DNA from 3 places in the Mesorhizobium sp. IMUNJ 23033 genome. Region 1 is predicted to be linked to each of the others. Evidence: predicted binding sites of a transcription regulator. Region 1 holds the regulator's gene; each other region holds the start of a gene.
What was found. Region 1 encodes PhoB, which activates phosphate uptake and scavenging genes when phosphate is short. Its sites were predicted from a motif close to TGTCATNNANCTGTCAT; they were not measured.
Positions count from the first base shown of each region.

Region 1 (9,913 bases):
GGAAGAGAGCATGCGCGAGAACGAGGTGTTCCGCAGTCTCATCGACAATGTGCCGGTGTCGATCTACGCCAAGCGCTCCGACCTCAGGCAGTTCTACGTCAACAAGGGCTGGTGCGATCTCACCGGCTTTACCAAGGACAAGGCGACCGGCAAGACCGACGTCGAGATATTCGGACCGGACGGCGAAGCCTTCGTCGCCAGCGACCTCGCCGTGCTGCGCACCGGCGAGACGCAGGAGATCGAGGAGACCGTGACGCTGGCCGACGGCAGCGTGCGGCACCAGTTCGCCCGCAAGGGCGCGATGATCGCGTCCGATGGCTCGCTCTATCTGATCGGCTCGACCACCGACATCACCGAGCTGAAGCAGCGCGAGGCCGAGCTCAGCGAGGCGCGCCAGCGCGCCGTGCTTGCCGACCGCGCCAAGTCGGAATTCCTGGCCAATATGAGCCACGAGATCCGCACGCCGATGAACGGCGTGCTCGGCATGGCGGAACTGCTCGCCAAGTCCGACCTCGACCCGAAGCAGAAGACGTTCACCGACATCATCGTCAAGTCGGGCAACGCGCTTTTGACCATCATCAACGACATCCTGGATTTCTCCAAGATCGATGCCGGCCAACTCGTGCTCGACCCGGCGCCCTTCAACCTTGCCGAGGCCATCGAGGACGTGGCGACGCTGGTGTCGACACGCGCCAAGGAGAAGGACCTCGAGCTGATCGTGCGTGTCCAGCCCGGTCTCGAAAGCCAGTTCATCGGCGATGTCGGGCGCGTAAGGCAGATCGTCACCAACCTGCTCGGCAATGCGGTGAAGTTCACCGACGAAGGCCATGTGCTGGTCGACGTCACCGGCGTCCGGGTTCCCGCGGGAACGAAGCTCACCATCTCGGTCACCGATACCGGCATCGGCATTCCCGAGGAGAAGCTGAAAGCCGTCTTCGAGAAATTCAACCAGGTCGACACCTCGTCGACAAGGCGGCATGAAGGCACCGGGCTCGGCCTCGCCATCACCTCGCGGCTGGTCGAGCTGATGGAAGGCGAGATCGGCGTGGAGAGCGCCGAAGGCAAGGGCTCGACCTTCTGGTTCACGGTGACGCTGCCCAGGGCGGAGCAGCAAAGCGGGCAACGCATCATGCCGGTGGACGTGACCGGTGCACGCGTGCTGATCGTCGACGACAATGCCGTCAACAGGTCGATCCTGAGCGAGCAGATGGCGTCGTGGACCTTCGATTCCTGCGCGGCCGAAAGCGGCGCCGAAGGGCTGAAGGTGCTGATCGCGGCCGCCGCCTATGGCGTTCCGGTCGACTGCGTCGTGCTCGACTACCAGATGCCCAACATGAGCGGCGCCGAAATGGCGCGGATCGTGCGCAACACCGCGGGTCTCGCCCATACGCCGATCATCATGCTGACCTCCGTCGACCAGTCTCTCGCCAACACCAGCTACCGCGACCTCGGCATCGATGCCCAGCTGATCAAGCCGGCGCGCTCATCGGTGTTGCTGGAGACGCTGGTGGCCACCATCCAGCGCCACCACCACACTGAGGAGGCGAGCCGCGTGCTGCCCTTGGCGAGCGGCGGGGGCGCTCAGGCGCCGTCGACGGCACAGCTGTCCTCGACCGCCTCGGTGCGGGCCCAGCTGCAACCGCCGCCGGTTCGGGCGCGCGTCCGGGCCACGGGCGAGCGCGGGCTCGACATTCTGGTCGCGGAGGACAATGAGGTGAACCAGATGGTGTTTACCCAGATCCTCGGCGAGACCGGCTACGGCTTCGAAATCGTCGGCAATGGCCGCAAGGCGCTCGACGCCTTCGGCAGGCTCAATCCGCGCATGATCCTGATGGACGTGTCGATGCCGGAGATGAACGGGCTGGAGGCGACAGCTGCCATTCGCCGGCTCGAGGAAGAGACGGGCACGCATGTGCCGATCGTCGGCGTCACCGCGCATGCGCTCAAGGGCGACCGCGAGCGCTGCCTGGAGGCCGGCATGGACGACTATCTGCCCAAGCCGATCAGCCCAAGGGCGCTGCTCGAAAAGCTTGAGCGCTGGATCGGCGCGGACAGTCAGGTTCAGCGCAGCGCCGGCTAAGATCTTATCTCCGCGTGCGGCTGTGCACCGTCCCTGGATGGGCGGTCGCCGCGCACGCGATTTGCTCGCGGCGCCCCGGAAACGCCGGGTTACCCAAAGGTATGGCGCGATCGCACCATACCAAAACCGGCGACCAGCCGTGACAATGGGTGCATCGAATTTGGCTCCCTCGGTTACGGGCGGGAGCAGCGACCGCCGACTAGAACAGCGTCGAATCTACCCCAACGGACCTGTTTTCGGCGATGGCTCGGCCATGACACGCTCTGGCCAAGGGCAACGCGTTTCCGTCCGGCTTTTCTTTTCTCGGCGGCGCGGCTCGTGCCGCCGAGGGCAGACGAGGCTAGAAAATCCCGCAAGTCCCTGATTCCCGCGGCAAACCTGCGATACGCCGCCAAGGCTGGAAGCCGGCGGTTTCCGACTTGGCCGTCAGACGTTACCGGGCTGACATGAAACTGTCATGCGACTGTAATAATCGGGAGCTATTGGCCTCACCGGGCGCCTAGGACAAGGGTGCCGAGAGACCATCTTCCGAACAGGAGCAGGCCACATGAACAAATTTCTCCTCACGGCGTCGGCCGCAGCGCTTGCGCTCGCCGCGTCGTCCGGCTTCGCCGCCGCGCGCGACCAGATCCAGGTCGCCGGGTCGTCGACCGTGCTACCCTATGCCAAGATCGTCGCCGAGCAGTTCGGCGAAACCTTCACCAACTTCAAGACCCCGGTTGTCGAGTCCGGCGGCAGCGGCGCCGGCATCAAGGAATTCTGCAAGGGCGTCGGCGAAGACACCATCGACATCGCCAACTCCTCGCGTCCGATCAAGAAGGACGAACTGAAGTCCTGCGCCGACGCCGGCGTCAAGGAAGTCCAGGAAGTCCGTATCGGCTATGACGGCATCGTCTTCGCCACCGACATCAAGGGCCCGGACTGGGCGCTGGTTCCCGCCGACATCTACAAGGCGCTCGCCGCCAAGTTGGTCGTCGACGGCAAGCTGGTCGACAATCCGAACACCAAGTGGAACCAGGTCAATCCGAAGCTGCCCGACTGGGATATCGCCGCTTACATTCCCGGTGAGAAGCACGGCACCCGCGAAGTGTTCGAGACCAAGCTTCTCGACGCAGGCTGCGACAAGGACGCTCTCAAGGCCGCCGGCGTTGCCGACGAAAAGGAAATCGGCAAGACCTGCATCGCCATCCGCAAGGACGGCAAGGCTGTCGACATCGACGGCGACTATACCGAGACCCTCGCCCGCATCGACTCCAACAAGACCGGTGTCGGCGTGTTCGGTCTCTCCTTCTACGAGAACAATGCCGACAAGCTGAAGGTCGCAACCGTGGAAGACGTCGTGCCTTCGACCGAGACGATCGCCAGCGGTAAGTACCCGGTTTCGCGCCCGCTGTTCTTCTACGTCAAGAAGGCGCATCTCGGCGTCGTTCCCGGCCTGAAGGAGTATGTCGAATTCTTCCTCGACGACCAGATGGTCGGCCCGGAAAGCCCGCTCGCCGAATACGGCCTCGTGGCTGCTCCGGACGCCGAGCGTCAGGCCCAGCGCGACGCGTTCGCCGCCGGGAAGTCGATGTAATCAATCTTCCAGGCCAGGGCGCGGACCAAGTCCGCGCCCTGGTTTTATCGCCTGCCGCATTGGCGCTGGCGACTAAAGCTTCCCCGGGGGTGGTCAATGTCGTCCTTGTTCGTACTCGCCATTGTCGTCGCCATCGGCGTGGTTGCGTTCCTGATCGGCCGGCAGCGTGCCGCAGCGCACGAAAACGGCACGGTGAAGCCGCACTCGCGCTCCCATTACCACGGCTGGTGGGCCTTCCTGCTCGCCGTCCTGCCTGCCCTTCTGCTGCTTGCCGTCTGGAACATCGGCTCCTCCTTCTATCTCGACCGCCACATTCACGCCGTCCTGCCGGAGCGCACCGCCGACAGCAAGGTTGCCAGCGAGGCACTTGATGTCAGCCTGGTCAAGAGCCTGGCCAAGGGCCTGCGCCAGCTCGATGCGAACACCGCGCTGCCCGCCACCCTTGCCGAGTTGCAGCCGCTGCTTGCCGCCAAGGGCGTGGCGCTGGCATCGGATACACAGGACTACATGATCCCGATCGCCGTCGAGACGAACAAGGTCCAGGGCATGCTTGGACTGTTCGGCGCGGTCGTCACCCTCGCTCTGTCGATTGCCGGCGCCCTCTATGCGCTGAGGCAGATCGCGCCGCGGGCGCGCGCCAGGAACAATGTCGAGAAGCTGATGCTGTGGGGTCTGCTCGCGGCCTCGACCATCGCCATCCTGACCACAGTCGGCATTGTGCTGTCGATGCTGTTCCAGACGATCCAGTTCTTCGAAAGCGTGTCGCCGATGAGCTTCTTCTTCGGCACGGTATGGGATCCGCGCTTTGCCGCCGCCGGTTCCGGCGGCAGCCAGGGCCAGTTCGGCCTGATCCCGCTGCTCGCCGGCACGCTCTACATCGCCGCCGTCGCCCTGCTGGTGGCGGTGCCGGTCGGGCTGATGTCGGCTGTCTACATGGCCGAATACGCAACGCCCAAGGTGCGCGGGGTGGTCAAGCCGGCGCTTGAACTGCTCGCCGGCATCCCGACCATCGTCTACGGCATCTTCGCCGTCGTCACGCTCGGGCCTTTCCTGCGCGATCTCTCGGCGGCGCTGACCGGCGGCTCGCCCTTCATCCAGGGCCAGAGCATCTTCACTGCCGGCCTGGTCATGGGCGTCATGCTGATCCCGGTCGTGTCCTCGCTGTCCGACGACATCATCACCGCGGTGCCGCGCGCCATGCGCGACGGCTCGCTCGGCCTCGGCGCGACGCGCTCCGAGACGATCAAGCGGGTGATCCTGCCGGCCGCACTTCCCGGCATCGTCGGCGCCATCCTGCTGACCGCTTCGCGCGCCATCGGCGAGACGATGATCGTCGTGCTGGCGGCCGGCGTCGCCGCCAACCTCACCGTCAACCCGTTCGAAGCGATGACCACCATCACCGTCAAGATCGTCAACCAGCTTACCGGCGATCTCGAGTTCAATTCGCCACAGACGTTGGTCGCCTTCGCGCTCGGCCTGACGTTGTTCGCGCTGACGCTGGTGATGAACATCGTCGCGCTGTACATCGTGCGCAAATACCGGGAGCAGTACGAATGACCGACATTCCCATGGATACTATGGTCCGGGCGGCGGCTCATCCGCGCCGCGATATCGGCCTGAAAGCCCGCTACGCCGCCGAACGCCGCTTCCGCATCTATGGCGGGCTGGCGATTTCCGTCGGCCTGGCGTTCCTCGCCATCATGCTCATCACCATCGTCTCGAAGGGCTACACCGCCTTCTGGCAGACGACGGTGACGCTGCCGATCACCTTCGACGAGAAGCTGATCGATCCGTCCAACAAGCGCGCCACCGATCCGAGCGTGCTGATCAAGGCAAATTATCCCAAGCTCGCCGAACGCGCGCTGATCGCCAAGCTCGGCATCGATCCCAGCAACAAGCCGATGGTCATGAAGCTCAAGGGCTTCCTGTCGGAAGGCGCCCGCGTCCAGCTGCGCGACATCGTCGCCGCCGACCCGTCGGTCATCGGCACGACGCGCGACGTCAACATCCTCGCCGCCGCCAATCTCGACTCCGCCTTCAAGGGCCAGATCGACCTCAGTGTCGAGGAATCGCGCCGCAAGGTCTCGGACCAGCAGATCGCCTGGATGAACAAGCTCAAGGCCGACGGCGTGATGGCCGAGCATTTCAACACCGGCCTGTTCTCCTATGGCGCCTCCAGCCGCCCGGAAACGTCGGGCATGGGCGTGGCCATCATCGGCTCGTTCTACATGATGGTGATCGTGCTGCTTTTGGCGCTGCCGATCGGCGTCGCCGCCTCGATCTATCTTGAGGAATTCGCCAAGAAGAACCGCCTCACCGACCTGATCGAAGTCAACATCAACAATCTGGCGGCGGTGCCGTCGATCGTCTTCGGCCTGCTCGGACTTGCCGTGTTCATCAACTTCCTCGGCATGCCGCGCTCGGCCGCTTTCGTCGGCGGACTGGTGCTGACGCTGATGACACTGCCGACGATCATCATCGCGACGCGCGCTGCCCTTGCCGCTGTGCCGCCGTCGATCCGCTCGGCAGCGCTCGGCCTTGGGGCGTCCAAGATGCAGATGGTGTTCCATCACATCCTGCCGCTTGCCGCCCCCGGCATCCTTACCGGCACCATCATCGGTCTCGCGCGTGCGCTCGGTGAAACCGCGCCGCTGCTGCTGATCGGCATGGTGGCCTTCGTCGCCGATTATCCGACGACGCCTTTCGATCCGGCCACCGCGCTGCCGGTGCAGATCTACATGTGGGCGAACGAGGCCGAACGCGCCTTCGTCGAGCGTATGTCGGGCGCCATCATCATCCTGCTCGTCTTCCTCATGGCCATGAACATCACAGCGATCGTGCTGCGGCGCCGCTTCGAACGGCGCTGGTAAAAGAAGGTATCTGTATGAACATCATGACCGAACAGTCCCTCGAAAATGCAGTGGGCGACAAGATGAACGCCAAGTCGAACGAAGTGATCAAGATGCGCGGCGACAAGGTCGGCGTGTTCTATGGTGACAAGCAGGCGCTGTTCGACGTCAATCTCGACGTCCGCCTCAACCAGGTGACGGCGCTGATCGGCCCTTCGGGCTGCGGCAAGTCGACCTTCCTGCGCTGCCTCAACCGCATGAACGACACCATCGACTCGGCGCGGGTGACCGGCAAGATCACGCTGGACGAAGAGGACATCTACGACAAGAACATCGACGTCGTCGAACTGAGAGCCCGCGTCGGCATGGTGTTCCAGAAGCCCAATCCGTTCCCGAAGTCGATCTACGAGAACGTCGCCTACGGTCCGCGCATCCACGGGCTGGCCAAGCGCAAGGCCGACATGGACCAGATCGTCGAATCGAGCCTGAAGAAGGCGGCGATCTGGAACGAGGTGAAGGACCGTCTGCAAGAGCCCGGCACCGGCCTTTCCGGCGGCCAGCAGCAGCGCCTGTGCATCGCGCGCGCCATCGCCGTGTCGCCGGAAGTGATCCTGATGGACGAGCCCTGCTCGGCGCTCGACCCGATCGCCACAGCCCGCGTCGAGGAGCTGATCGACGAGCTGCGTCAAAACTACACGATCGTCATCGTCACGCACTCGATGCAGCAGGCGGCGCGTGTGTCGCAGCGCACGGCCATGTTCCACCTCGGCTATCTGGTCGAGGAGGGCGCCACCGACAAGATGTTCACCAACCCCGACGACAAGCGCACGCAGGACTACATCACCGGCCGGTTCGGCTGAGTGGTCCGGCGGCAACTTTCAGGCACGAGGACAGGATCATGGGTGAACATCATACCGTCGCCTCTTTCGACGAGGATCTCGGGCAGATCAGCAAGCTGATCTCCGACATGGGCGAACTGGCCGGCGCGATGGTCGGCGGGGCGACCAAGGCCCTTCTGAATTCCGACAATGCACTGGCACAGAGGGTGGTCTCCGACGACGCCATCATGGATGCGCGCCAGCGCGAGCTGGACGACCGCGCCATCACGCTGATCGCCAAGCGCCAGCCGATGGCCAACGATTTGCGCGCGGTGGTCGGTTCTATCCGCATGGCCGGCGATCTCGAGCGCATCGGCGACCTTGCCAAGAACATCGCCAAGCGCGTTGGCACCGTCGGCCTCAGCGTCACGCCGCGCGACCTGTCGCACTCCATCGATGTGATGGCGCAGTTGGTGCTGGTCCAGGTGCAAGGGGTGATCGAGGAATACGCCGCCGCAGACGCCGCGGCACTCGCCAAGCTTCGGAACGACGACGAGCGCATCGACGTCAAATACACCTCGGTGTTCCGTGAGCTGCTGACCTACATGATGGAAGATCCGCGCAACATCACGGCCTGCACGCATCTCTTGTTCTGCGCCAAGAATCTGGAGCGCATTGGCGACCATGTCACCAACATCGCCGAGAACGCCTACTATGTGCTGACAGGCTCGCAATTGCCAGCCAATCGTCCCAAGCAAGACGAGACAGCGATGTCCGCGCCGGCTGCATGACAGGGGTAACCGACTGATGATAGCGCCACGCATCATGGTGGTGGAGGACGAGGAGCCGCTGGGGGTGCTGCTCCGCTACAATCTGGAATCCGAAGGCTACCAGGTCGAGGTGGTGACGCGCGGCGACGAAGCCGAGATCCGCCTGCAGGAAAACGTTCCCGACCTGCTGGTGCTCGACTGGATGGTGCCGGCGGTTTCCGGAATCGAGCTTTGCCGGCGCCTCAGGATGCGGCCCGAGACCGAGCGGCTGCCGATCATCATGCTTACGGCGCGTGGCGAAGAGAGCGACCGCGTGCGCGGCCTCTCCACCGGCGCCGACGACTATCTGGTCAAGCCGTTCTCGACGCCGGAATTCATGGCCAGGGTCAAGGCGCTGCTGCGTCGCGCCAAGCCGGAAGTGCTGTCCAGCATGCTCAAGGTCGGCGACATCGTGCTCGACCGCGAGTCGCACCGGGTCTACCGCAAGAAGAGCGAGATCAGGCTCGGGCCGACCGAGTTCCGGCTGCTCGAATTCATGATGCGGCATCCGGGCCGGGTGTTCTCGCGCAGCCAGCTGCTCGACAATGTCTGGGGCGAGACGATCTATATCGACGAGCGAACGGTCGACGTGCATGTCGGCCGGCTGCGCAAGGCGGTCAACAATGGCCGCATGCCCGACGTCATCCGCACCATCCGCGGGGCAGGATACGCGATCCGGGAAGATTAGGTATGTGCTGATATTCAGGCCTGCGAACGGCGCGGCCTGGCCTCAACACATCTCAAGTCGCGATCAAGCCACGTTCTTTCCTGCCGAACCCGTTCGCTGCTGGACGCCCGGCGCGAAAATCTCCTGGTCGACGAAGCCAAGCGCGCGCATGGCGCAGCCCTCGCGGATCAGCGGCAACTCATTCGGCTCGGTGTCGAAGGAGATCGATTTCGAGTGCTGGCCGCCGGCGGTCTGGGCAATCGCCTCGCGCAGCGCCGGTTCGATCAGATCGAAAGCGGCGGCGCTGACGCCGACCATGGCGACGGGTGCGGGATCGATCAGCGCGAACAGGCTGCCAAGGCCGAAGCCGAGCGCCTCGCCCGCCTTGCGGTAGGCTTCGCGCTCCGGCCCGTCGCTCTCGCGCGCCCGGGCGGCGAGCGCGCGCATGTCGGCGTCGCCGACATCGGTCGGTTCGGCATCCTCACTCATCATCCTGGCGTTGCGCCAGATGGCATAGTTGCCGGCATAGGCTTCGACGCAGCCGCGCCGTCCGCAGCGGCAGAGCGCGCCGCCCGGCCGGTGGATCATGTGGCCGAACTCGCCGCCGGACGAATGAGTGCCGGTGAACAGTTCGCCCTTCAGCACCAGCCCCATGCCAATGCCGTGCGAGAGCAGGATGGCGATGAAATCGTCGCGGTAGCGTTCGGGATCGCGCCATTGCAGCGCCACCGCCATCATGTTGCAGTCGTTTTCCATGGTAGCGGGAATGCCGAACTCGCCTTCCAGAATGTCGGCAAAGGGGATGTCGGTCAGCGACGTGATCGGCGACCACAGCATGGCGCGGGCATGGGTGTCGGTGATGCCCTGGATGCCCATCGCGATGCGGGCGACGCTGCGGACATCGAGATCGGGATCCTCGAACCGGCGCCGGACTATCGCCGTGCATTCGCCGATCAGCTCGTCGCGCGGCATGGTCAGCGTGTCCAGGCGGCGTTGCTCTTCGGCAATGACCTGCCCGGCATAATCGATGACGGCGACGGAGAGGAAGTTGAGCGACAGCACCACGGTCATCACCGCGGTGGCTTCCGGATTGAGGCCGAGGCCGACCTGTGGC
Region 1 is NZ_JBJACT010000031.1:94,085-103,997, forward strand. It holds gene ACFX5Q_RS27840 (PAS domain-containing protein) at 1-2,080, shown strand, start outside; gene ACFX5Q_RS27845 (PstS family phosphate ABC transporter substrate-binding protein) at 2,628-3,656, shown strand; gene pstC (phosphate ABC transporter permease subunit PstC) at 3,753-5,213, shown strand; gene pstA (phosphate ABC transporter permease PstA) at 5,210-6,526, shown strand; gene pstB (phosphate ABC transporter ATP-binding protein PstB) at 6,541-7,365, shown strand; gene phoU (phosphate signaling complex protein PhoU) at 7,404-8,114, shown strand; gene phoB (phosphate regulon transcriptional regulator PhoB) at 8,131-8,820, shown strand; gene ACFX5Q_RS27875 (ROK family protein) at 8,884-9,913, opposite strand, start outside.

Region 2 (9,913 bases), on a different contig from region 1:
AAGGCCTCGGCGGCCGTCTTCGGCACGATCGGACTGGATGCGGCCTGCTGCTGTCCGAATTCTCCGCCGCCCGGATTTGTGTTCATAGCGCCCTACTATCTGTCATTTCGACGAATCCCCTGGGGCAGAGTAGGGGCGAATATGGCAAAAATGACGACAGGGTTCGGGGACGCCTGCCGGCCGGCTGTTCAGCCATTGTAGCGTTGGAAGACGAGCGAGGCGTTGGTGCCGCCAAAACCGAAGGAATTGGACAGCGCCACGTCGATCTGTCTGGAACGCGGCGTGTTCGGCACCAGGTCGATCGCCGTCTCACGTTCCGGGTTGTCGAGATTGATGGTGGCCGGCGCGATGTTGTCACGGATGGCGAGGATCGAAAAGATCGCCTCGGCGGCACCCGCCGCGCCCAGAAGATGGCCGATCGACGACTTGGTCGACGACATCGAGATCTTCGACGCCGCGTTGCCGACCAGCCGCTCGACGGCGCCAAGCTCGATCGTGTCGGCCATGGTCGAGGTGCCGTGCGCGTTGATGTAGTCGACGTCGGCGGGCGACAGCTTCGCCCGGTTCAGCGCCGCCGTCATGCAGCGGAAGGCGCCGTCGCCGTCTTCGGCGGGCGCGGTGATGTGGTAGGCGTCGCCGGTCAGGCCATAGCCGGTGACCTCGGCATAGATTTTCGCGCCGCGCGCCTTGGCGTGTTCGAGTTCTTCGAGAACTACGACGCCGGCGCCCTCGCCCATGACGAAGCCGTCGCGGTCGCGGTCATAGGGACGGGAGGCTTTTTCCGGTGTGTCGTTGCGCTCGGTCGACAGCGCCCGGCAAGCGGCGAAGCCGGCAAGCGAAAGCCGGGTCACCGGCGATTCGGCGCCACCGGCCAGCATCACGTCGGCATCGCCGAAGATGATCAGCCGGGCGGCATCGCCAATGGCATGCGCGCCGGTCGAGCAAGCGGTGACGACGGCGTGGTTCGGGCCTTTCAGCCCGTGCCGGATCGACACCTGGCCGGACACCAGGTTGATGATGTTTCCGGGAATGAAGAAGGGGCTGATGCGGCGCGGTCCGCGCTCGTGCAGGATCAGCGCGTTCTCAGCGATGCCCTCGAGGCCGCCGATGCCGGAGCCGATCATGACGCCCGTGGCGCAGCGCTCCTGCTCGGTCTGGGGCTCCCAGCCGGAATCCTTCAGCGCCTCGTCGGCGGCCGCGATCCCGTACAGGATGAAGTCGCCGATCTTGCGCAGTTCCTTCGGCTCGAGCACGGCTTCGGGATTGAGCGAGCCGTTGGAGCCGTCACCGCGCGGAATGACGTGGGCGATCTTGCAGGCAAGATCCTCCACTTCGAATTCGGTGACACGCTTGGCGGCGCTGCGGCCGGTCAGCAGTTCCTTCCAGCCATGCTCGAAGCCCATGCCGAACGGCGAAACCAGGCCAAGGCCCGTGACGACGACACGCCTCATCGCAGGTCCTCCCCGGTAATGCCTGCGAAAAGCCTCAGGCCGAGGCCTTGTCGATGTACTTCACGGCATCGCCGACGGTCAGGATGGTCTCGGCCGCATCGTCCGGGATCTCGACGCCGAATTCTTCTTCGAAGGCCATGACGAGTTCGACCGTGTCGAGGCTGTCAGCGCCCAAGTCGTCGATGAAGCTCGCCTGCTCCGTCACCTTGTCGGCGTCGACGCCAAGATGCTCGATGACGATCTTCTTGACGCGCTCTGCGGTGTCACTCATTTGGGGCATCCTCGTCTTTTGGTTGTCTGTCTTCGTTAGCGGGCGGAATGCCGCTAATCAAGCTGAAAGATGGTCCCGCCGGAAACACAACAAACAGGACCGGTTTTTGCCCGAACCGCCGGGTTGCGGGCCGCATTACACGAAAAATGGCCGAGGTCCAAGCCGAAATGGGCCTTTTCACAACCCGCCGGACCTTGGTCCGTCAGATCATGGCCATGCCGCCATTCACATGAATGGTTTGGCCGGTCACATAGGCCGCTTCATTGGAGGCGAGATAGGCGACCGCAGAGGCGACCTCGGCGCTGGTGCCCATACGCCGGGTCGGGATCGCCGCCATGATCGTCTCCTTCTGCTTGTCGTTGAGCTTGTCGGTCATGGCCGATTCGATGAAGCCAGGGCCGACGCAGTTGACGGTGATGTTGCGGGTGGCGATCTCCTGCGCCAACGACTTGGAAAAGCCGATCATGCCGGCCTTGGAGGCGCAGTAGTTGGTCTGGCCGGGATTGCCTGTCACCCCGACCACCGAGGTGATGTTGATGATGCGGCCATGCCGGCGGCGCATCATCGGATGGGTGAGTTCGCGCGTCAGCCGGAACACGGCGGTGAGGTTGACCTCCAGCACCGCATCCCAGTCGGCATCCGACATGCGCACGAACAGGCCGTCCTTGGTAATGCCGGCATTGTTGACGAGGATGTCGACACCTTCGAGCTCGGCCTCCGCCTTCTGGCCGAGCGCCTTGACCTCGTCGCGGTCGGACAGATTGGCCGGAAACAGCTTGACCCGGTCGCCGAGCTCGGCAGCCAGCGTCTCCAGCTTCTCGACGCGCGTGCCATGCAGGCCAACGATGGCGCCCTGCGCGTGCAGCACTCTAGCGATCGCCTCGCCGATGCCTCCGGTTGCGCCGGTGACGAGCGCCTTACGGCCGGTCAGTTCGAACATTTTTGTCTCCTGAATCTCAGACGACACCCTTCACATGGGTGGGGTCAAATCGCCAGTGGATTATGCAAGCACGGCCAGCGCCGCCTCGACATCGGCCGCCGTGCCGACGGCCGCGGTGGCGACATCGCGGTTGATGCGTCGCGCCAGTCCCGACAGCACCTTGCCGGCGCCAACTTCGTAGAGCGTCGTGACGCCGTTGGTGCCGAACCATTCCACCGTTTCGCGCCAGCGCACGCGCCCGGTTACCTGTTCGACCAGGCGGCGGGCGATCTCGTCGGGATCGCTGGTCGGCGTGACCGAGACGTTGGACACGACAGGCACCAGCGGCGCGTTCTTCGCCACGCCGGCCAGCGCCTCGCGCATGATCGCTGCCGCCGGCGCCATCAGCGCCGAATGGAAGGGGGCCGAGACCTGCAGCATCAGCGCCCGCTTGGCGCCCTTTTCGGTGCAGAGTTTTGCCGCCAGCTCGACCGCGGCCCTGGCGCCCGAAATCACCAACTGGCCGCCGCCATTGTCGTTGGCGATCTGGCAAACTGAGCTTTGAGCGGCCTCGGCGCAGGCGGCTTCGACATCGGCCTGTTCCAGCCCGATGATGGCCGCCATGGCGCCCTCGCCGGCCGGCACCGCCGCCTGCATGGCATTGCCGCGCACGCGCAGCAGCCGCGCCGCATCGGCGACCGGAACGAAGCCGGCTGCGGCAAGGGCCGAATATTCGCCCAGTGAATGGCCGGCGACGTAAGACACCTTGTCCTTCAGCGAAAAGCCGCGCGCTTCCAGCGCCCGGATGGCGGCCAGCGACACCGCCATCAGCGCCGGCTGGGCGTTGGCGGTCAGCGTCAGCGTCTCTTCCGGCCCTTCCCAGATCAGTTTCGACAGCTTTTCGCCGAGCGCGTCGTCGACTTCCTCGAACACCTTGCGCGCCTCGGGAAAGGCATCCGCCAGATCCTTGCCCATGCCGACAGCCTGGCTGCCCTGTCCCGGAAAGGTGAATGCGACGGCCATTTGGGCTTCTCCAGAGGCTGGTTTTTCCCTGCCTGTGACGCAAGGCGGACGGCCAAGTCAAGCCCGCGGGCAGCGTTTCAGCCTTCCTTGCGGCCGGAAAAACCGGTCGAGTCCCTGTTCCGAAAGCCTTTTTGGCGATCACACCTGATGAAAACCGCTCACGAATCGTTTGCTGGCTCTTCTTATTTTCGCCACAGCCGCTAGCTTTTGCATGACAGTTCTATGACAGATCAGTGACGCGAGTGGGAAAGACGCGTTGCGTGGGCCGGGGGAAGTGAAGTGGCAAGGATCGGAAAGGGCGTGGCCAAACGCGCGCCGCAGTTTCTGGAAGGCGATCCGTCCACCGGCTATCTGCCGGGGCGGAAGTGGCCGGTCGTACGCTATGGCCTGATCAGCCTGCTCGCCTCCGCCATACTGGTTTTTGCCATCGAATGGATCGTGCGCGGCGACTTTTACGGCACGGTCGGCTTCTTCCTGCAGCCCTTCAAGCCGGGCTGGACCACCATCATCGTGTTCGCGCTGGTGCTGATTGGTCTCGACGCGGTGCTCGGCCGCAGCCACCAGAGCCTGATGATCGTGGCGCCGCTGACGCTGGTGCTGGCCTTTGTCGGCCACCAGAAGTCGCACTATCTCGGCGACCCGCTCTATCCGACCGATTTCCTGTATTCCAGGCAGATCATGTCGCTGATGCCGCTTTTGGTGCGCGAGCGACCGATGACCGCGCTGGCCATCGCGATCGGCATCGTCGGCGGCCTGTCGCTGCTCGTCTATGGCTGGCGGCAGTGGCGGCGCCGGGTGCCGGTCCTCAGCCGCAAGGGCCGCCTTGCCAGGCTGACCCTGACCGTGCCGCTGCTCGCCTTCTTCGTCTCGATCATGGACTACGCCACCTTCTCGTGGACCCGCGACCGGCTGCAGATCATTCCGATCATGTGGGACCAAAAGGAAAACTACGCCTCCAACGGTTTCGCGCTGGCCTTCGCGCTCAATGTGCCGATGGCGCATGTCTCGGCGCCGGCGGGCTATTCCGACAAGGCGATCGCCGCGATCGACAGGCCAGGGGTGACGGCATCGGTGCCCGCCGAGAAGCCCGACATCATCATCGTGATGAGCGAATCCTTCTGGGATCCGACCAAGCTGCCCGGCGTCACCATCACGCCGGATCCGATCCCCAATGTGCGGGCACTGCGCTCGGGCTACATGTTCTCGCCCGAATTCGGCGGCATGACCGCCAATATCGAGTTCGAGGCGCTGACCGGCTTTTCCAACGCCTTCCTGCCGGCCGGCTCCATCCCCTACCAGCAATATGTGCGCTCGCCGACGCCCTCGCTGGCCACCTTCCTGAAGAGCGAGGGCTACAGGGCGCGCGCCATTCACCCGGGCACCAACTGGTTCTGGAACCGCGGCGCGGTCTATGCCGATTTCGGCTTCAACGACTTCCGCTCGGAAGAGACGCTGCCGCCGATGCAGAAGCGCGGACCGCTGGCCTCCGATGCGGCAATGACCGACGAGATCATCCGCGAGGCCGATGCCAGCGAAGACCCGGTGTTCTTCTTCGCCGTCAGCCTGCAGAACCACGGTCCCTACGAGCCTTATCGTTATTACAATCCGACCCACAAGGTGCAGGCGCCGATCAGCACATGGGCGCGGGAATCGCTGCTCAGCTACACCGAAGGCTCCGCCGATGCGGACCGCGGGCTAGAGCGCCTGATCGAATGGGCCAGGAAACGCGAGCGGCCGACGGTGATCGCCTTTTTCGGCGACCATCTGCCGCCGCTCGGACCAGTCTATGTCGAGACCGGCTTCATGAAAGACAATGTCGCGCCGCGCAAGGAGCCGGCCGACCAGATGCTGGAGCATCATCAAACGCCGCTGATCATCTGGTCGAATCGCACCGGTCCGGCCGAGGACATGGGCGCGGTCAGCCCGGCCTTCCTGCCCTACCACATATTGACCACGGCCGGCATCACGCATCCCTATTACACCGGCTTCCTCGGCGCGCTGCGCGAACGCTACCGCGTCGTCGACCGCAACCTTCTCTTGACGCCGGCCGGCGAGGCGACACCCGACTGGGCGCGGCAGAAGAAGATCGACCCGGCGATCAACGATTTCCGCCTGCTGCAATACGACATGATGTTCGGCAAGCGCCGCGCCGCGCCCGACTTCTTCCCCGAAACGGTCGACAAGGCGGTCGCCCACACCAGCTGAGCCTGGTGTCTTCGGCCCTGCGACGCCAAGGACGCTGTCTGCAACGCCGCCCGGCCTTGCCTTCCCCGGGAATTGCTGTATAGACGCCCGCAATCTGCCGGTCCTTGCTGGGGGCTGAACGGAGGGCCGTTGCTTTTCTCGAAAAGCGGTGTGTGAAGCCAGAAGCGCTTCCGCCTCCCGTGTCTCCGCTCTCGACCGTCTCGAAATGCTCCTTTCTTCCCGCCCCCTTTTACTGGGGATCAGCGGTCAGAGAAGTTGCAGAGGCTTTTGCCGCGAGGGTCCGGGAGAGAAACGAAGAAAGGCACTGATACACTATGGCTCTTTACGAACATGTGTTCCTTGCCCGGCAGGACCTCTCGCAGCAGCAGGTCGATGCGCTTGTCGAACAGTACAAGGGCGTCATCTCCGCCAATGGCGGGTCCGTCGGCCGGGTCGAGAACTGGGGACTGAAGTCCCTCACCTACCGGGTCAACAAGAACCGGAAGGCATACTACACACTTATGGACCTCAACTGCCCGCCGGCAGCGCTCAACGAGATGGAGCGCCAGATGGGCCTGTCCGAGGACGTGCTGCGTTTCCTGACTGTCAAGGTCGAGGCGCATGAGGAAGGTCCGTCGGCCATGATGCAGAAGCGCGAAGAGCGCTCGGAACGCGGCGGCTTCGGCGACCGTGACCGCGGCGATCGTGGCCCGCGTTCGTTCGGCGACCGCGATCGCGGCGACCGTGGCGATCGTCCGCCGCGCTCGTTCGGCGACGCCGGTGGCGATCGTGGTCCGCGCCGTCCGCGCGAAGGCTTTGAAGGGGGTGCAGAATAATGGTCGACATCAATCAGATCCCGACCCGGCGCCCGTTCCATCGCCGCCGCAAGACCTGCCCGTTCTCCGGCGCCAACGCGCCCAAGATCGACTACAAGGACGTGCGCCTCTTGCAGCGCTACATTTCCGAGCGCGGCAAGATCGTGCCGTCGCGCATCACCGCCGTCAGCCAGAAGAAGCAGCGCGAGCTCGCCAAGGCGATCAAGCGCGCCCGCTTCCTCGGCCTGCTGCCCTACGTGGTTCGCTAACACTTTCGAGGCGGGCGGTTCGCCGCCCGCTCTTCTCCCACGGCGACGGGCGCCGCAGGGTTGAACGTCAAATCCCGAGTTGAGGTGAAAAGCCTCTAACTGCCGCGACAGGCAGGACAGCGACACCGGCGGCAACGCCCTTTTGCTTCCTGACCTGTTCCAGACAATCCGGCGCCGATCGATGGGCGCCCAAACGAAGGAACAAAACCATGGAAGTCATTCTTCTCGAACGCGTTTCCCGCCTCGGCCAGATGGGCGATACCGTCAAGGTCAAGGACGGCTTTGCCCGCAATTTCCTGCTGCCGCAGGGCAAGGCGCTGCGCGCCAACGAAGCCAACAAGAAGAAGTTCGAAGGCCAGCGCGCCCAGCTCGAAGCCCGTAACCTCGAGCGCAAGTCGGAAGCCGCGCAGGTTGCCGAGAAGCTCGACGGCAAGAGCTTCATCGCCGTGCGTTCGGCCGGCGAGACCGGCCAGCTGTACGGTTCGGTGTCGACCCGCGACATCGCCGACCTGCTGACGGCCGAGGGCTTCTCGGTCAACCGCAACCAGATCCAGCTCAACCAGCCGATCAAGACCATCGGGGTGACCAATGTGGCGATCGCGCTGCATCCGGAAGTCGAGGTCACCATCACGCTCAACATCGCCCGCACGGCCGACGAAGCCGAGCGCCAGGCCAAGGGCGAGACGCTGACCACCGCCGAAGCCATCTATGGCGAAGACATCAACGACAATGCGCGGCCGGAGAACTTCTTCGACCCGAACGCCGAGTTCGAAGGCGGCGAAGAGAACGCCTGATCACGCGCGACGGAGTGTCAGAGCGGCCTCTGATCACAGTGTCAGAGCAGCGCTCTGATCACTTTGTCGGCATTTAGCCTTTGTGGACCAATGCCCGGGCCTCGCGCCCGGGCATTTTTGTGCCAAACGGAACTTTTCGAACCCCTATATATTGAGGCAGACTACAACCCCGGGCGTCCTATGACGCGCAAAGGGCGCTGTGGCACCTTGGATTGGCGCATGATCCCCGGCGAAAGCCGGTTGTGATTTTCGGGTCATGCACCAGCACAGCATGTCTGTGAGGGAACATTTGGTCATGAATATCCTGTTGAAGCGCCTTCTCGACCGTCTTGTGCGCACCGGCAATCTCAAGGTGACCGGGCCTAAGGGCTCGACAGTGATCTTCGGCGACGGCAGCGGCGAGCCGGTGCATATGCACATCAAGACCAAGCACGCCGAACGCGCCATCACCTTCGACCCGATGCTGGCGGTGCCGGAAGCCTACATGGATGGCGAGCTCGATATCCTCGAAGGCGGCGTGCTAGGCGTGATGCGCATCGCCTTCCAGAACATGGGCAGCGGCGGCATCGACGCCACCTGGTCGAAGGCGATCGAAGGCCTGCGCCATGCTTTCCGCCGCCTGCAGCAGATCAACACCGCCTCGCGCGCGCGCCGCAACGTGCAGCGCCACTATGATCTGTCGGGCGACCTCTACCGGCTCTTCCTCGATGAGGACATGCAGTATTCCTGCGCCTATTTCGAGCAGCCCGACATGACGCTCGACGAAGCGCAGGCCGCCAAGAAACGTCACATCGCCGCCAAGCTGAGGCTGAAGGCCGGCCAGACCGTGCTCGACATCGGCTCCGGCTGGGGCGGGCTCGGCATCTATCTGGCGAAATACTTCGACGTCGATGTCCAAGGCGTCACCCTGTCGACCGAACAGCACGGTGTCGCCACCGACCGCGCGCATGCGCAGGGCCTGCAAAACCGCGTCCATTTCGACCTGAAAGACTATCGCGAGCTCAACGAGCGCTTCGACCGTATCGTCTCGGTCGGCATGTTCGAACATGTCGGCGTCAACCACTATCGCACCTTCTTCGAAAAATCGGCGACGCTTCTGAAGCCGGACGGCGTCATGCTCTTGCACACGATCGGCCGCTCCGGCGTGCCGTGGGCGACCAGCGCCTTCGTCCGCAAATACATCTTCCCGGGCGGCTACATCCCCGCTTTGTCCGAGGTGATGCCGGCGATCGAGAAGTCCGGCCTCGTCGTCACCGACGTCGAGATGCTCAGGCTGCACTATGCCGACACGCTGAAGCATTGGGGCGAGCGCTTCGCCGCCAACCGCGACAAGGCCAAGGCGATCTACGACGAGCGCTTCTGCCGCATGTGGGAGTTCTATCTGGCCGCCTCGGAAGCGGCCTTCCGCTGGCAGGACCTGGTGATCTTCCAGATCCAGCTCGCCAAGAAGAACGACACGCTGCCGATGACGCGCGACTACATCGGCAAATGCGAGAAGGCGCTTGAAATGCGCGACATGGGCCATCGCCACCAGGCGCCCGTCGCCAAACCGGCCCGCCGCCGCAAGGTTGCGGAGTAGAAGGGCGCCGGCCCCGCGGCCATTGGTCTTGCCATTACCTGCCCAAGCATGAAAAAGGTCTCGTTATCGCGAGACCTTTCATGACCTACCTCATCTACATCGCAGCCGCGCTTGCCGAGATCGCCGGCTGCTTCTCGTTCTGGGCGTGGTGGCGCCTGGAGAGGTCACCGTTGTGGCTGGCGCCCGGGCTTGCCTCGCTGGCGCTGTTCGGTTTCCTGCTGGCGCTGGTCGACACAAATGCCGCGGGCCGCGCTTATGCCGCTTATGGCGGCATCTACATCGCGGCGTCGCTTGGATGGCTGTGGCTGGTGGAAGGTGTGCGTCCCGACCGCTGGGATCTTGGAGGGGCGGCACTCTGCATCGTCGGCGCCTCGGTCATCCTGCTCGCGCCCCGGGGAGCCTGAGCCGTGGAACTCCCCGCCCCGCTGCGGCAAGCGGTCGACCGTATGCTGGAAAAAGTGCCGCTGTCTGTCTTGAAGCAAGCGGCAAGAACGCTGTCCGACCGCTACCGGGCCGAACTGCGTGACGGCCGCCTACATATGGCCGAGGAGATGGCGGTCAGGGCCTATCTGGCGACGCGGCTGCCGGCGACCTACGCGGCGGTGCGC
Region 2 is NZ_JBJACT010000019.1:2,645-12,557, reverse strand. It holds gene mltG (endolytic transglycosylase MltG) at 1-86, opposite strand, end outside; gene fabF (beta-ketoacyl-ACP synthase II) at 189-1,451, opposite strand; gene ACFX5Q_RS19950 (acyl carrier protein) at 1,486-1,722, opposite strand; gene fabG (3-oxoacyl-[acyl-carrier-protein] reductase) at 1,925-2,662, opposite strand; gene fabD (ACP S-malonyltransferase) at 2,723-3,664, opposite strand; gene ACFX5Q_RS19935 (LTA synthase family protein) at 3,944-5,869, shown strand; gene rpsF (30S ribosomal protein S6) at 6,184-6,684, shown strand; gene rpsR (30S ribosomal protein S18) at 6,684-6,932, shown strand; gene rplI (50S ribosomal protein L9) at 7,142-7,726, shown strand; gene ACFX5Q_RS19915 (class I SAM-dependent methyltransferase) at 8,022-9,305, shown strand; gene ACFX5Q_RS19910 (YnfA family protein) at 9,386-9,709, shown strand; gene ACFX5Q_RS19905 (small ribosomal subunit Rsm22 family protein) at 9,713-9,913, shown strand, end outside.
Region 2: the regulator PhoB is predicted to act here: its motif matches at 3,876-3,892, upstream of ACFX5Q_RS19935 (LTA synthase family protein).

Region 3 (9,913 bases), on a different contig from region 1:
GACGCCGTGGCGCTCGGTGCCTTCACCGTGCCCGGCGACGGCTCGCTGGATTTCGGCGCTATCGTGCAGAGGCTGGCGGATCATGGCTATGAGGGCTGGTTCGTTGTCGAGGCCGAGCAGGATCCAAAGAAGAATCCGCCGCTCAAAATGGCCCAGGTCGGCTACAAGGAGCTGATGCGGGTGATGACGGCTTCGGGGTACACGGTCGAGACGCAAGGCTTCCCCAACGCATGAACGCTGGATTTGCCGTGACCGGCGGCCTATCCGAGGTCCGGTTGGTGAAATCCGGATTGGCCCGATGAAAGATAATGAGCACCCGTTCTTCCGGCCGCTGTGGCGGCGCGTTGCCATCGTCGCGGTCTGCCTGATCTGGTCGGCAATCGAGTTCGCCTCCGGCACGCCATTCTGGGGCGTGATCGCGCTCGGCTTCGCTGGCTACGCCGTCTGGCAGTTCTTCTACCTCTACAAGCCAGCCGAAGAGGGCAAGGCACCGACCGAGCCCGAACCGAAGGAGTAACCCAGATGTCGAAGCTGCTCGTCAAAGCCAACAAGGGCCATGGCCGCGTCGCCCATGTGACGCCGAAAAATGCCGGCTGGACCTATGTCGGTTTCGATCTGCATCGGCTGAAGCCCGGTGAAAGCGCGTCCGGTGAAACCACAGATCGCGAAGTCTGCCTGGTCTTCGTCACCGGCAAGGGCAAGGCAAGCGTCGGTGGCAAGGATCTTGGCCTGCTCGGCCAGCGCATGTCGCCCTTCGACGGCAAGCCGTGGTCGGTCTACATGCCCGAGGGGTCGGACTGGTCGGTCACCGCCGACACCGATCTCGAGCTTGCCGTCTGCTCGGCGCCGGGGCTTGGCGGCGGCCTGCCGGTTCGCGTCATCGCGCCCGACGATCTTGGCCAGGAAACCCGCGGCAAGGGCACCAACACGCGTTACGTCACCAACATCCTGCCGGAAGGCAAGCCGGCCGATTCGCTGCTGGTGGTCGAGGTCATCACGCCGGGTGGTCACACCTCGAGCTATCCGCCGCACAAGCACGACCAGGACAATCTGCCGGCGGAGTCTTATCTCGAGGAGACCTACTATCACCGCCTCAACCCACCGCAGGGCTTTGCCTTCCAGCGCGTTTACACCGATCCCGACACAGACGGCGCGCGTGCGCTGGACGAGGCGATGGCGATCGAGGATGGCGATGTCGTGCTGGTGCCCAAGGGCTATCACCCTTGCGCAGCTTGCCATGGCTACGACCTCTATTATCTCAATGTCATGGCCGGGCCGAAGCGCACCTGGAAATTCCACAACGCGCCCGAGCACGAATGGCTGATGAAGGCGTGATCCAGAATTTGTTGGTCCAGCACGGAAAAATCGTCGGCTAAGGACCCCGCTGGGTCGATTTGCCATCGAAAACTCTTCAAAGCTTCGTCAATCCGTCATGGAAATCACCTATGGCAGCGGGCTGACGAGGTTTTCTCATGCGCTACGCCATTTACTTCACTCCCAGGCAGGACGAGCCGCTGGCGCGGATCGCCGCCAACTGGCTTGGCCGCGATCCGTTCGGCGCCGCGACCCGGCCGGTCGAGGCCGTCGGTGAATTGTCGGCGGCGGAAGTCGCCTTCCATACGGCGTCGGCGCGGCGCTACGGCTTCCATGCGACACTGAAGGCGCCCTTCCAGCTGGCGCCGAACGAGACGGAAGCCTCGCTGCGCGCGGCACTCGACAGCTTCGCCGAAGCGACCATGCCGGTCACCATTCCACGCCTCGTCGTCGGCCAGATCGACGGCTTTTTCGCGCTCGTGCCGGAAGCGCCGCTGCCGGCGCTCAACCGTTTTGCGGATGACGTTGTGCTCGGCTTCGACCGCTTCCGCGCGCCGCTGACCGAGGCTGAGATCGAACGCCGCAGCCCCGATTCGCTGAAGCCGGCCGAATTCCGCAACCTCTGCCAGTGGGGCTACCCTTACGTCTTCGAGACCTTTCGCTTCCACATGACGCTGTCCGGCCGCGCCGCGTCACAGGAAAGCCCTCGTCTGCGCGCAGCAATAGACAGCCTGTTCGCGGAGGTGCTGCTGCGGCCGGTGCCCGTCGATGCGCTTACGCTGTTTGTCGAAACCGAACCGGGCGCGCCGTTCATGGTGCTTTCCCATCACGCGCTCGGGCGTCGCCCGGCCAGAAAAACTGCCTGAGATCAAGGACTGCCTGAAATGACCGCCGAGACCGTTCTCACCAACGCCCGCATCGTGCTTGCCGACGAGATCGTCGAGGGCTCGCTCGTGCTGCGCGACGGCCTGATTGCCGCCATCGATCCCGGCGCCGCCCGCACCGGCGAGGACATGGGCGGCGACTACGTGATCCCCGGCCTGGTCGAACTCCACACCGACCATCTCGAGGGCCACTACGCGCCGCGGCCGAAAGTGCGCTGGAACCCGATCGCCGCCGTGCTTGCCCATGACGCGCAGGTGGCGACCGCCGGCATCACCACCGTGTTCGACGCCTTGCGCGTCGGCATGGACGAGGATGCCGACCTGAACTCCGCCGACATCCGCAAGCTGGCCGATGCGATCGAGGATAGCGTCGAGCAGGACCGGCTGCGGGCTGATCACTTCATCCATCTGCGCTGCGAAGTTTCGGCACCCGATTGCCTGAGGGCCTTCGCCAATTTCGAGACCGATAAGCGGGTGAAGCTGGCTTCGCTGATGGATCATGCGCCGGGACAGCGCCAGTTCGTCAATCTCGAGACCTATGCCTATTATTACCAGCGCAAGCTGAAGCTGACGGATCGCGCCTTTCAGAAGTTCTGCGAGAAGCGCATGGCGGAATCGGCCATGAACTCCGGTCCCAACCGCGTCTTCATCGCCGCCGCCTGCCATGAGCGCGGCATCGTGCTGGCGAGCCACGACGACGCCACCTCGGGCCATGTCGAGGCGGCGATCGAGCAGGGCGTGCGCGTTGCCGAATTCCCGACCACCGAGGAAGCGGCACGGACCTCGAAAGCGGCCGGGCTCGGCGTGCTGATGGGCGCGCCCAACGTCATGCGCGGCGCCTCGCATTCGGGCAACGTCTCGGCCCGCACGCTCGCCGGCGACGGCCTGCTCGACATATTGTCGTCGGATTACATTCCTTTCAGCCTGATCCAGTCGGCCTTCTTCCTCGGCGATGTCGTCGAGGGCATTTCGCTGCCGCAGGCGGTGGCCATGGTGTCGAAGAACCCGGCCGAGGCGGTCGGCCTCAGCGATCGCGGCGTCATCGAACAGGGCCGGCGCGCCGACCTGGTGCGCGTGCGCGTCGACGACCATGTGCCGGTCGTCCGCACCGTCTGGCGCCAGGGGCGCCGGGTCGCATGATGGTCTCGGCATTGATCGAACGCGAACTCTCCACCGACACCTTTCCGATCCGCCACGGCGTTTTTGTCGCCGTGGTCGGACCGAGCGGCGCCGGCAAAGACACGGTGATCGGCTTTGCCAAGGCGCGTTTCGCCGATGAGAGCCGGCTGGAGTTCGTGCGCCGGGTCATCACAAGGCCGAGCGATGCGGCGAGCGAGGACCACGACACGCTGGCCGACGCGGCCTTTGCCGAAGCCGAGGCCGACGGCGCCTTCGCCATTGCCTGGGAGGCGCATGGCCTGCGCTATGGCATTCCGGCCGATGTCGACTGGTCGGTCGCCAACGGCCAGGTCGCCGTCGCCAACGTGTCGCGCGGCATCATTCCGGTGTTGCGCGACCGCTACGCCAATCTGGCCGTCGTCGAGATCACCGCCACGCCGGAAATCCTCGCCGAGCGGTTGGCCATGCGCGGCCGCGAATCGCGCGGCGAGGTGCTGGCCCGCCTGGCGCGCAGCACATCGGTTGCGCTGTCCGGCCCCGACGTTACCTCGATCGACAACAGCGGCGCCCGCGAAGTGGCAGGCGAACGCTTCGCCGAAGTGCTGCGCAAGGCGATGGCGTTCTCCGACCTGTCGAGCATGATCTAGGACGCCTTTTTGCCTTCTCCCCTTGTGGGAGAAGGTGGATCGGCGCGCAGCGTCGAGACGGAAGAGGGGTGTTGGAGGAAACGCGGCGCGAGAAAATTGAAGGATCTTAATCGCTTACCTCTTCGAGGTGGCGATCCTTCCAACACCCCTCATCCGACCTCGCTTCGCGAGGCCACCTTCTCCCACAAGGGGAGAAGGGAGAGACAAGCAGCTACTCCGCCGGCGCGCCCGCCACGTTCTTGCGCGTGGCGTCGATCATCTGCCGCCGTGCCCGGAACACGCCCCATTGCTGGTCGACCAGCACGCCGATCAGGATCACCCCGCCCATCACCGCGAAGTTGAGTGAGGAGGGGATGCCGAGCAGATTGACGAGGTTCTGCAATTCCTGCAGCAGCACCGTGCCGAGGATGACGCCGATCAACGAGCCTTCGCCGCCGCGCAGCGAGAAGCCGCCGAGCACGGCCGCCGCAATGGCGTAGAGCTCGTAGAACTGCCCGTGGCTGGCCGGCGAGATCGAGCGCGTGTACATGGCGAAATAGATCGCCGACAGCGCCGTCAGCACGCCGCAGATGACGTAGGCCGCCATCACCACGCGCCCCGTGCGGATACCGGAATATTTCGCCGCTTCCTCGTTCTTGCCGATGGCGTAGAGATAGCGCCCGAACACCGAGCGGTGCAGCACCACCCACATCACGACTGAGATGACGATCAGCGCGATGAAGCTGTTCGGCACGCCGTAGCTGCGGCCGGCGGTAAGGAATTCAAGGTCCGGAAAATTCTGGCCGAAGCCGAAGCCAGCCGTGCCGTCGGCGGTGTAGAAGCGCGCCGCGCCGCGATAGATCAGCAAGCCGCAGAGCGTCACCACGAAGGGCTGCAGCTTCAGCCGCGTGATCAGCCAGCCATGCACCAGGCCGATGACGGCGCCGAGCGCAATGATCAGCACGAAGGCCAGCGGCCAATCCATCCCGCGCACGGCGATGAAGTCGATGAACAGAGTCCCGAGCAGCGCAACCACCGATCCCACAGACAATTCGATGCCGCCGGTGATGATGACGAAGGCCTGGCCGATCGACAGAATGCCGAACAGGCCGATCAGGTTCGAGGTGTTGGCAAGGTTGATCGGCAAGAGGAAGCGCGGATTGATGATCGCCACCACCGTTCCCACCACCAGGATGAGGATCAGCAGGCCGAGGTCTTTTTTGCTCATCGTCTTCTCCCCAATGCCTGCCTGAGCAGGTTCCGCAAAAGTGTTCTACGGTCTTGCGACCAGAACCTGCGGCGAAACAAAATCTAGTTCGGCTTCTTGCCGACCGCGAGCAGCAGCACGTTTTCCTGGCTGAAATAGTCCTTGTCGAGAATGCCCGAGATCTGGCCCTCATGCATGACGGCGATACGGTCCGAGACGCCGATCACCTCCTCCATGTCGCTGGAGATCATCAGCACGGCGACGCCGGCATCGGCCAGCGCCCGCATCAGCCCGTAGATTTCCGCTTTGGCGCCGATATCGATGCCGCGCGTCGGCTCGTCGAGGATCATCACCTTCGGGTTCATCGCCAGCCACTTGCCCAGCACCACTTTCTGCTGGTTGCCGCCCGACAGCGTGCCGGTGCGGGTCGCGACCGATGGCGCCTTGATGCCGAGATTTGCTTTCTGCTTCTCGGCGGTGGCGACCTCGGCGCTGGCCGAGACCAGCGAGCGCCGTGCATGCGCCGGCAGATTGGGCAGTGAGATGTTCTGCGCGATCGACAGATCGAGCAGGATGCCGGTCAGCTTGCGGTCCTCGGGCACCAGGAAGATGCCGCTGGCCACCGCATCCGCCGCCGAGCCGAGCGCGAGTTCCTTGCCGTCCAGCTTGACGCTGCCGCCGAAGCGTTCGTCGATGCCGAACAGCACGCGCGCCAGTTCGGTGCGGCCGGAGCCGACCAGGCCTGCAAGGCCGAGGATTTCGCCATGCCTGACGTCGAGATCGACGGGACGGTCGGGATAGGCGCTGGTGCGCACTGCCTTGGCCGAAAGCGCCACGCCGCCCGGCGGGCGCGCCGATTCGGCAGCCTTCTCGCGTTCCTTCAGCATGCGGCCGATCATCAGCTTGACCATCTGGTCGTGGTTGATGGTGCTTTTCGGCAATGTGCCGGCGAGCATGCCGTCCCGCAGCACGACGACGCGGTCGGCGACGCGCTCGACCTCATGCAGCCGGTGCGAGATGAAGATGACGCTGATGCCCTCCGCCTTCAGCGCCTTGATGACATCGAGCAATTTGTCGGTTTCGGCGAGCGGCAGGCTGGATGTCGGCTCGTCGAGGATCACCAGCCGCGCCTTGATCGACAGCGCCTTGGCGATCTCGACCATCTGCTGCTGGGCAAGCGACAGCGATGCCACCGGCGCATCGGCCGAGAAATTGGCGCCGACCCGCTTCAGCAGCGGCGCCACCATGGTGCGCAGCTTGGTGCGGTCGACCAGCTTCAGCGGCCCGGCGCGCAGCGGCTCGCGGCCGAAGAAGATGTTGGCGGCAACATCGAGGTTTTCGAACAGATTGAGTTCCTGGTGGACGAAGGCGATGCCGGAGCCGAGGCTGGCCTCGACGGTGAGCCCCTCATGCGCGACGCCGTCGACGGTGATGGTGCCGGTGTCCGGCCTCGTCACGCCGCCGAGGATCTTCATCAGCGTCGATTTGCCGGCGCCGTTTTCGCCGACCAGTCCGATCACCTCGCCCGGCCTCACCTCCATCGAAAACCCGTCCAGCGCCACCACGCCGGGATAGGTCTTGCGCACGCTCTCCAGGCTCAGAAACGGAGCGACCGTGGATGCAACGATGGATGTGTCGGAATAATTCATCACGCCATGATTCATCGCGCTTGCCAGCAGCCGGTAGGCCCCAGAACGACCCCTTCAGCAGACTGACGGGCCTTCGCAGGCCCGTCAATACGAACGCCGGCTCAAGGCAGTCCCTTGAGCCGGCGCAATTGTTCTCGTCCTAGTTTCCGGACATCGCCTTGAGGTTGGCGGCGTAGGCGTCGACATCGTCCTTGCCGATGATCTTGGTCGGGATGATGATCAGCCCATCGGCCGGAACGCCCGACTTGTCGCCCTTGAGATAGGCGGCCATCAGCTTCATGCCCTGATAGGCCCATTCGAAGGGCTGCTGCACGACGGTGGCGGCCACGGTGCCTTCCTTGACGCCGCCCAGCGTGATCGGATCGTCGTCGAAGCCGACGACGGTGATCGAGCCGAGCTTGCCGGCGTCGCGCAGCGCTTCATAGATGCGCGGCGTGTTGTAGGAGTAGAAGCCGACCATGCAGGTGACGTCTGGGCTGGCAACCAGCGCGTCCTCGACATTCTTCTTGGCGCGGGCCTGGTCGATGTCGTCGCCGCGCACGTCGATCAGTTCGATCTTGGTGCCGGTGAGCCCGTCCTTCATGCCCTGGATGCGCTCCTTGGCGTTGTCGGCGCCGAGCAGGCCGACGAAGCCGAGACACTTGCCGCCGTTCGGCATGGCCTTCTTGGCGATCTCGGCCGCCTGCTTGCCGGCATCGACATTGGACGAGCCGATATAGGCAACGCGCTTGGTCTGCGGGGCGTCGCTGTCGGTGGTGAACAGCGCCGTTTCCGAAGCGATCTTGTTCAGCCCGTCGGTCGAGGTCTTCGGGTCTACGGCCGACACCATGATCGCCTTGACGCCTGCGGTCACCAGATCGTCCATCAGCCGCTGCTGGATGGCGACCGACGACTGCTCGGGATACTTCAGCTCGAGATTGTAGTCGGGCAGTTCGCCCTGCGCCTTCTTCACGCCGGCTTCCGCCGCCTTCCAGAAGTCGGACGCGCCGTTGACGACGAAGGCCAGCGTCGGCTTGTCGTCGGCGCGCGCGATTGCGCTCGCCGACAGGCCGAGAGCCAAGGCCGCGGCGGCGATGGATGCGGTACGGATCACAGATTTCATGTTCAACCTCCCTTTTGAAACTCATCGCTGATGTCTCGGCTGCGGCCCGGACGCCCTCCTCCTCGAGGGTCTGACAGCAAAAGAACGGCGCCAATCCAGCCGCGACCGAAACACTAGACACTCATTTGTCGTTCGTAAATAGTCCGATTTGTCTGACATTTTCGTGAGTGCGCGGCGGGCTTTTTCCGGGGCAATCCGGACGGGTGGCGCGCCACGCATCGGGTCTCGTCGCGACCGGTCCGAACCCGGATCGGTCACGACGAGTTGACAGTAGAACGCTTACGACTATTAGTAAATAGTATTAGTCATGGTGCTGGGAAGGACGCGTCGCGGGGCGGAGGAGGTCGGTGCCGCGGGGAACGTCAGGGAGGAAGGACGGCGGCGGCGCCATGGCTGCTGCTGCGCGAAAAGCTTGAGAAAATCACCGTTTTTGCGGTCTCGACCAGTTGTTTTCGTCGCCATGCGGCGCTACTGGCACAGAACGCTTCGCGTATGATAATAGTTATAATCGTGCATCTCCGATTAATGGGCCTGATTGAAACCGCCTTGCCGTCGATGCCGGCCTAACGGGGCCGGACTTTGGGAAACGATGCCGACATGAGCGAACCGACGGAACTGCGCGATCCCCCGGAGGCCTCCAGGCGTCGCAAGCCGTCCGCCAGAGGTCCCAAGGGTCGCGTCACCATGACCGACATCGCGAGAGCCGCCGGCTGCTCGCAGGCGACGGTGTCCTTCGTGCTCAACAATTCGCCGGGCATCCGGCTGTCGCAGCAGACGCGCGACCGGGTGATCGAGGCGGCGCGGACGCTCGGCTATGCCGCGCCGGCCTTCTCCGCCTTGCGTGCGCCCGTCACCCCGTTCGAGGGCTTGGACGGCGTCATTGGCTTTGCCGTCGACCAGCTCGCCACCAGTCCGGAAGCGGTGGTAGCCATCGAAGGCGCGCGCCAGGCCTCGTGGAATGCCGGCAATGTGCTCCTGGTGGCGCAGACCATGGGCGACGCCGTCATGGAGCCGAGGGCTATCCAGGCGCTCACCAGGCGCGGCATCTCGGCGCTGATCTACATGACCATCTTCACCCGCGAAATCACCGCGCCGGACTTCCTCTACAGCCTCGACATCCCGGTCATCCTGCTCAACTGCTATACGGCCGACTATGCCTTCCCCGCCGTGGTGCCCTCCGAGATCGCCGGCGGCCAGAGTTCGACCCGCCATCTGATCGGCCATGGCCACCGCCGCATCGCCACCATCACTGGCGAGCCGTGGATGCAGGCGGCGCAGGATAGGCTCAAGGGCTACCGCCGCGCACTCGCCACCGCCGACATCCCCTTCGACCCGGAACTGGTGGTCGAGGGCGACTGGTCGGCCAGTGCGGGTTATGCAGCGACCGTCAAGCTGCTGGCGCTCAAGGATCGCCCGACCGCGATCTTCTGCCAGAACGACCGCACCGCCATCGGCTGCTACGAGGCGCTGAAGGAGGCCGGCCTGCACATCCCGCAGGATATTTCCGTGGTCGGCTACGACGACGAGGAAATCGCCCGCCACCTCTTCCCGCCGCTGACGACATCGATCCTGCCGCACATGGCGATGGGCCAATGGGCGATCGAGCAGCTGGAAGCGCCGCCTACGCCCGGACGAGGGCGGTATCCGATCACAAAGCTCGAATGCCCGCTGGTGGAGCGGGAGTCGGTGGCGGCTGTGGCGTCCGCATAATTCCGGTGACCCGACCCCATCGCAGGCCTATGCTGGCATCGCGTGCGATCCTCACTTGGGTACCGGAAAGACGCTCATGTGGCCGAACCGTCGTTTATGCGATCTGCTGAAGATCGAGCATCCGATCATCCAGGCCCCTATGGCTGGTTCGGCGACGCCCGAGCTCGCCGCGGCAGTGAGCAATGCCGGCGGATTGGGATCGCTAGGCTGCGCATCGATGCCGCCGGATGGTCTGCATGAAGCGGTTCGCAAGGTCAGAGCGGGGACCAATCATCCGTTCAACCTAAATTTCTTCGCTCATC
Region 3 is NZ_JBJACT010000001.1:160,575-170,487, forward strand. It holds gene iolE (myo-inosose-2 dehydratase) at 1-234, shown strand, start outside; gene ACFX5Q_RS00850 (DUF3329 domain-containing protein) at 299-517, shown strand; gene iolB (5-deoxy-glucuronate isomerase) at 523-1,335, shown strand; gene ACFX5Q_RS00860 (DUF1045 domain-containing protein) at 1,473-2,180, shown strand; gene ACFX5Q_RS00865 (alpha-D-ribose 1-methylphosphonate 5-triphosphate diphosphatase) at 2,199-3,338, shown strand; gene phnN (phosphonate metabolism protein/1,5-bisphosphokinase (PRPP-forming) PhnN) at 3,335-3,964, shown strand; gene ACFX5Q_RS00875 (ABC transporter permease) at 4,176-5,171, opposite strand; gene ACFX5Q_RS00880 (sugar ABC transporter ATP-binding protein) at 5,255-6,799, opposite strand; gene ACFX5Q_RS00885 (sugar-binding protein) at 6,939-7,901, opposite strand; gene ACFX5Q_RS00890 (LacI family DNA-binding transcriptional regulator) at 8,499-9,611, shown strand; gene ACFX5Q_RS00895 (NAD(P)H-dependent flavin oxidoreductase) at 9,688-9,913, shown strand, end outside.
Region 3: the regulator PhoB is predicted to act here: its motif matches at 1,418-1,434, upstream of ACFX5Q_RS00860 (DUF1045 domain-containing protein).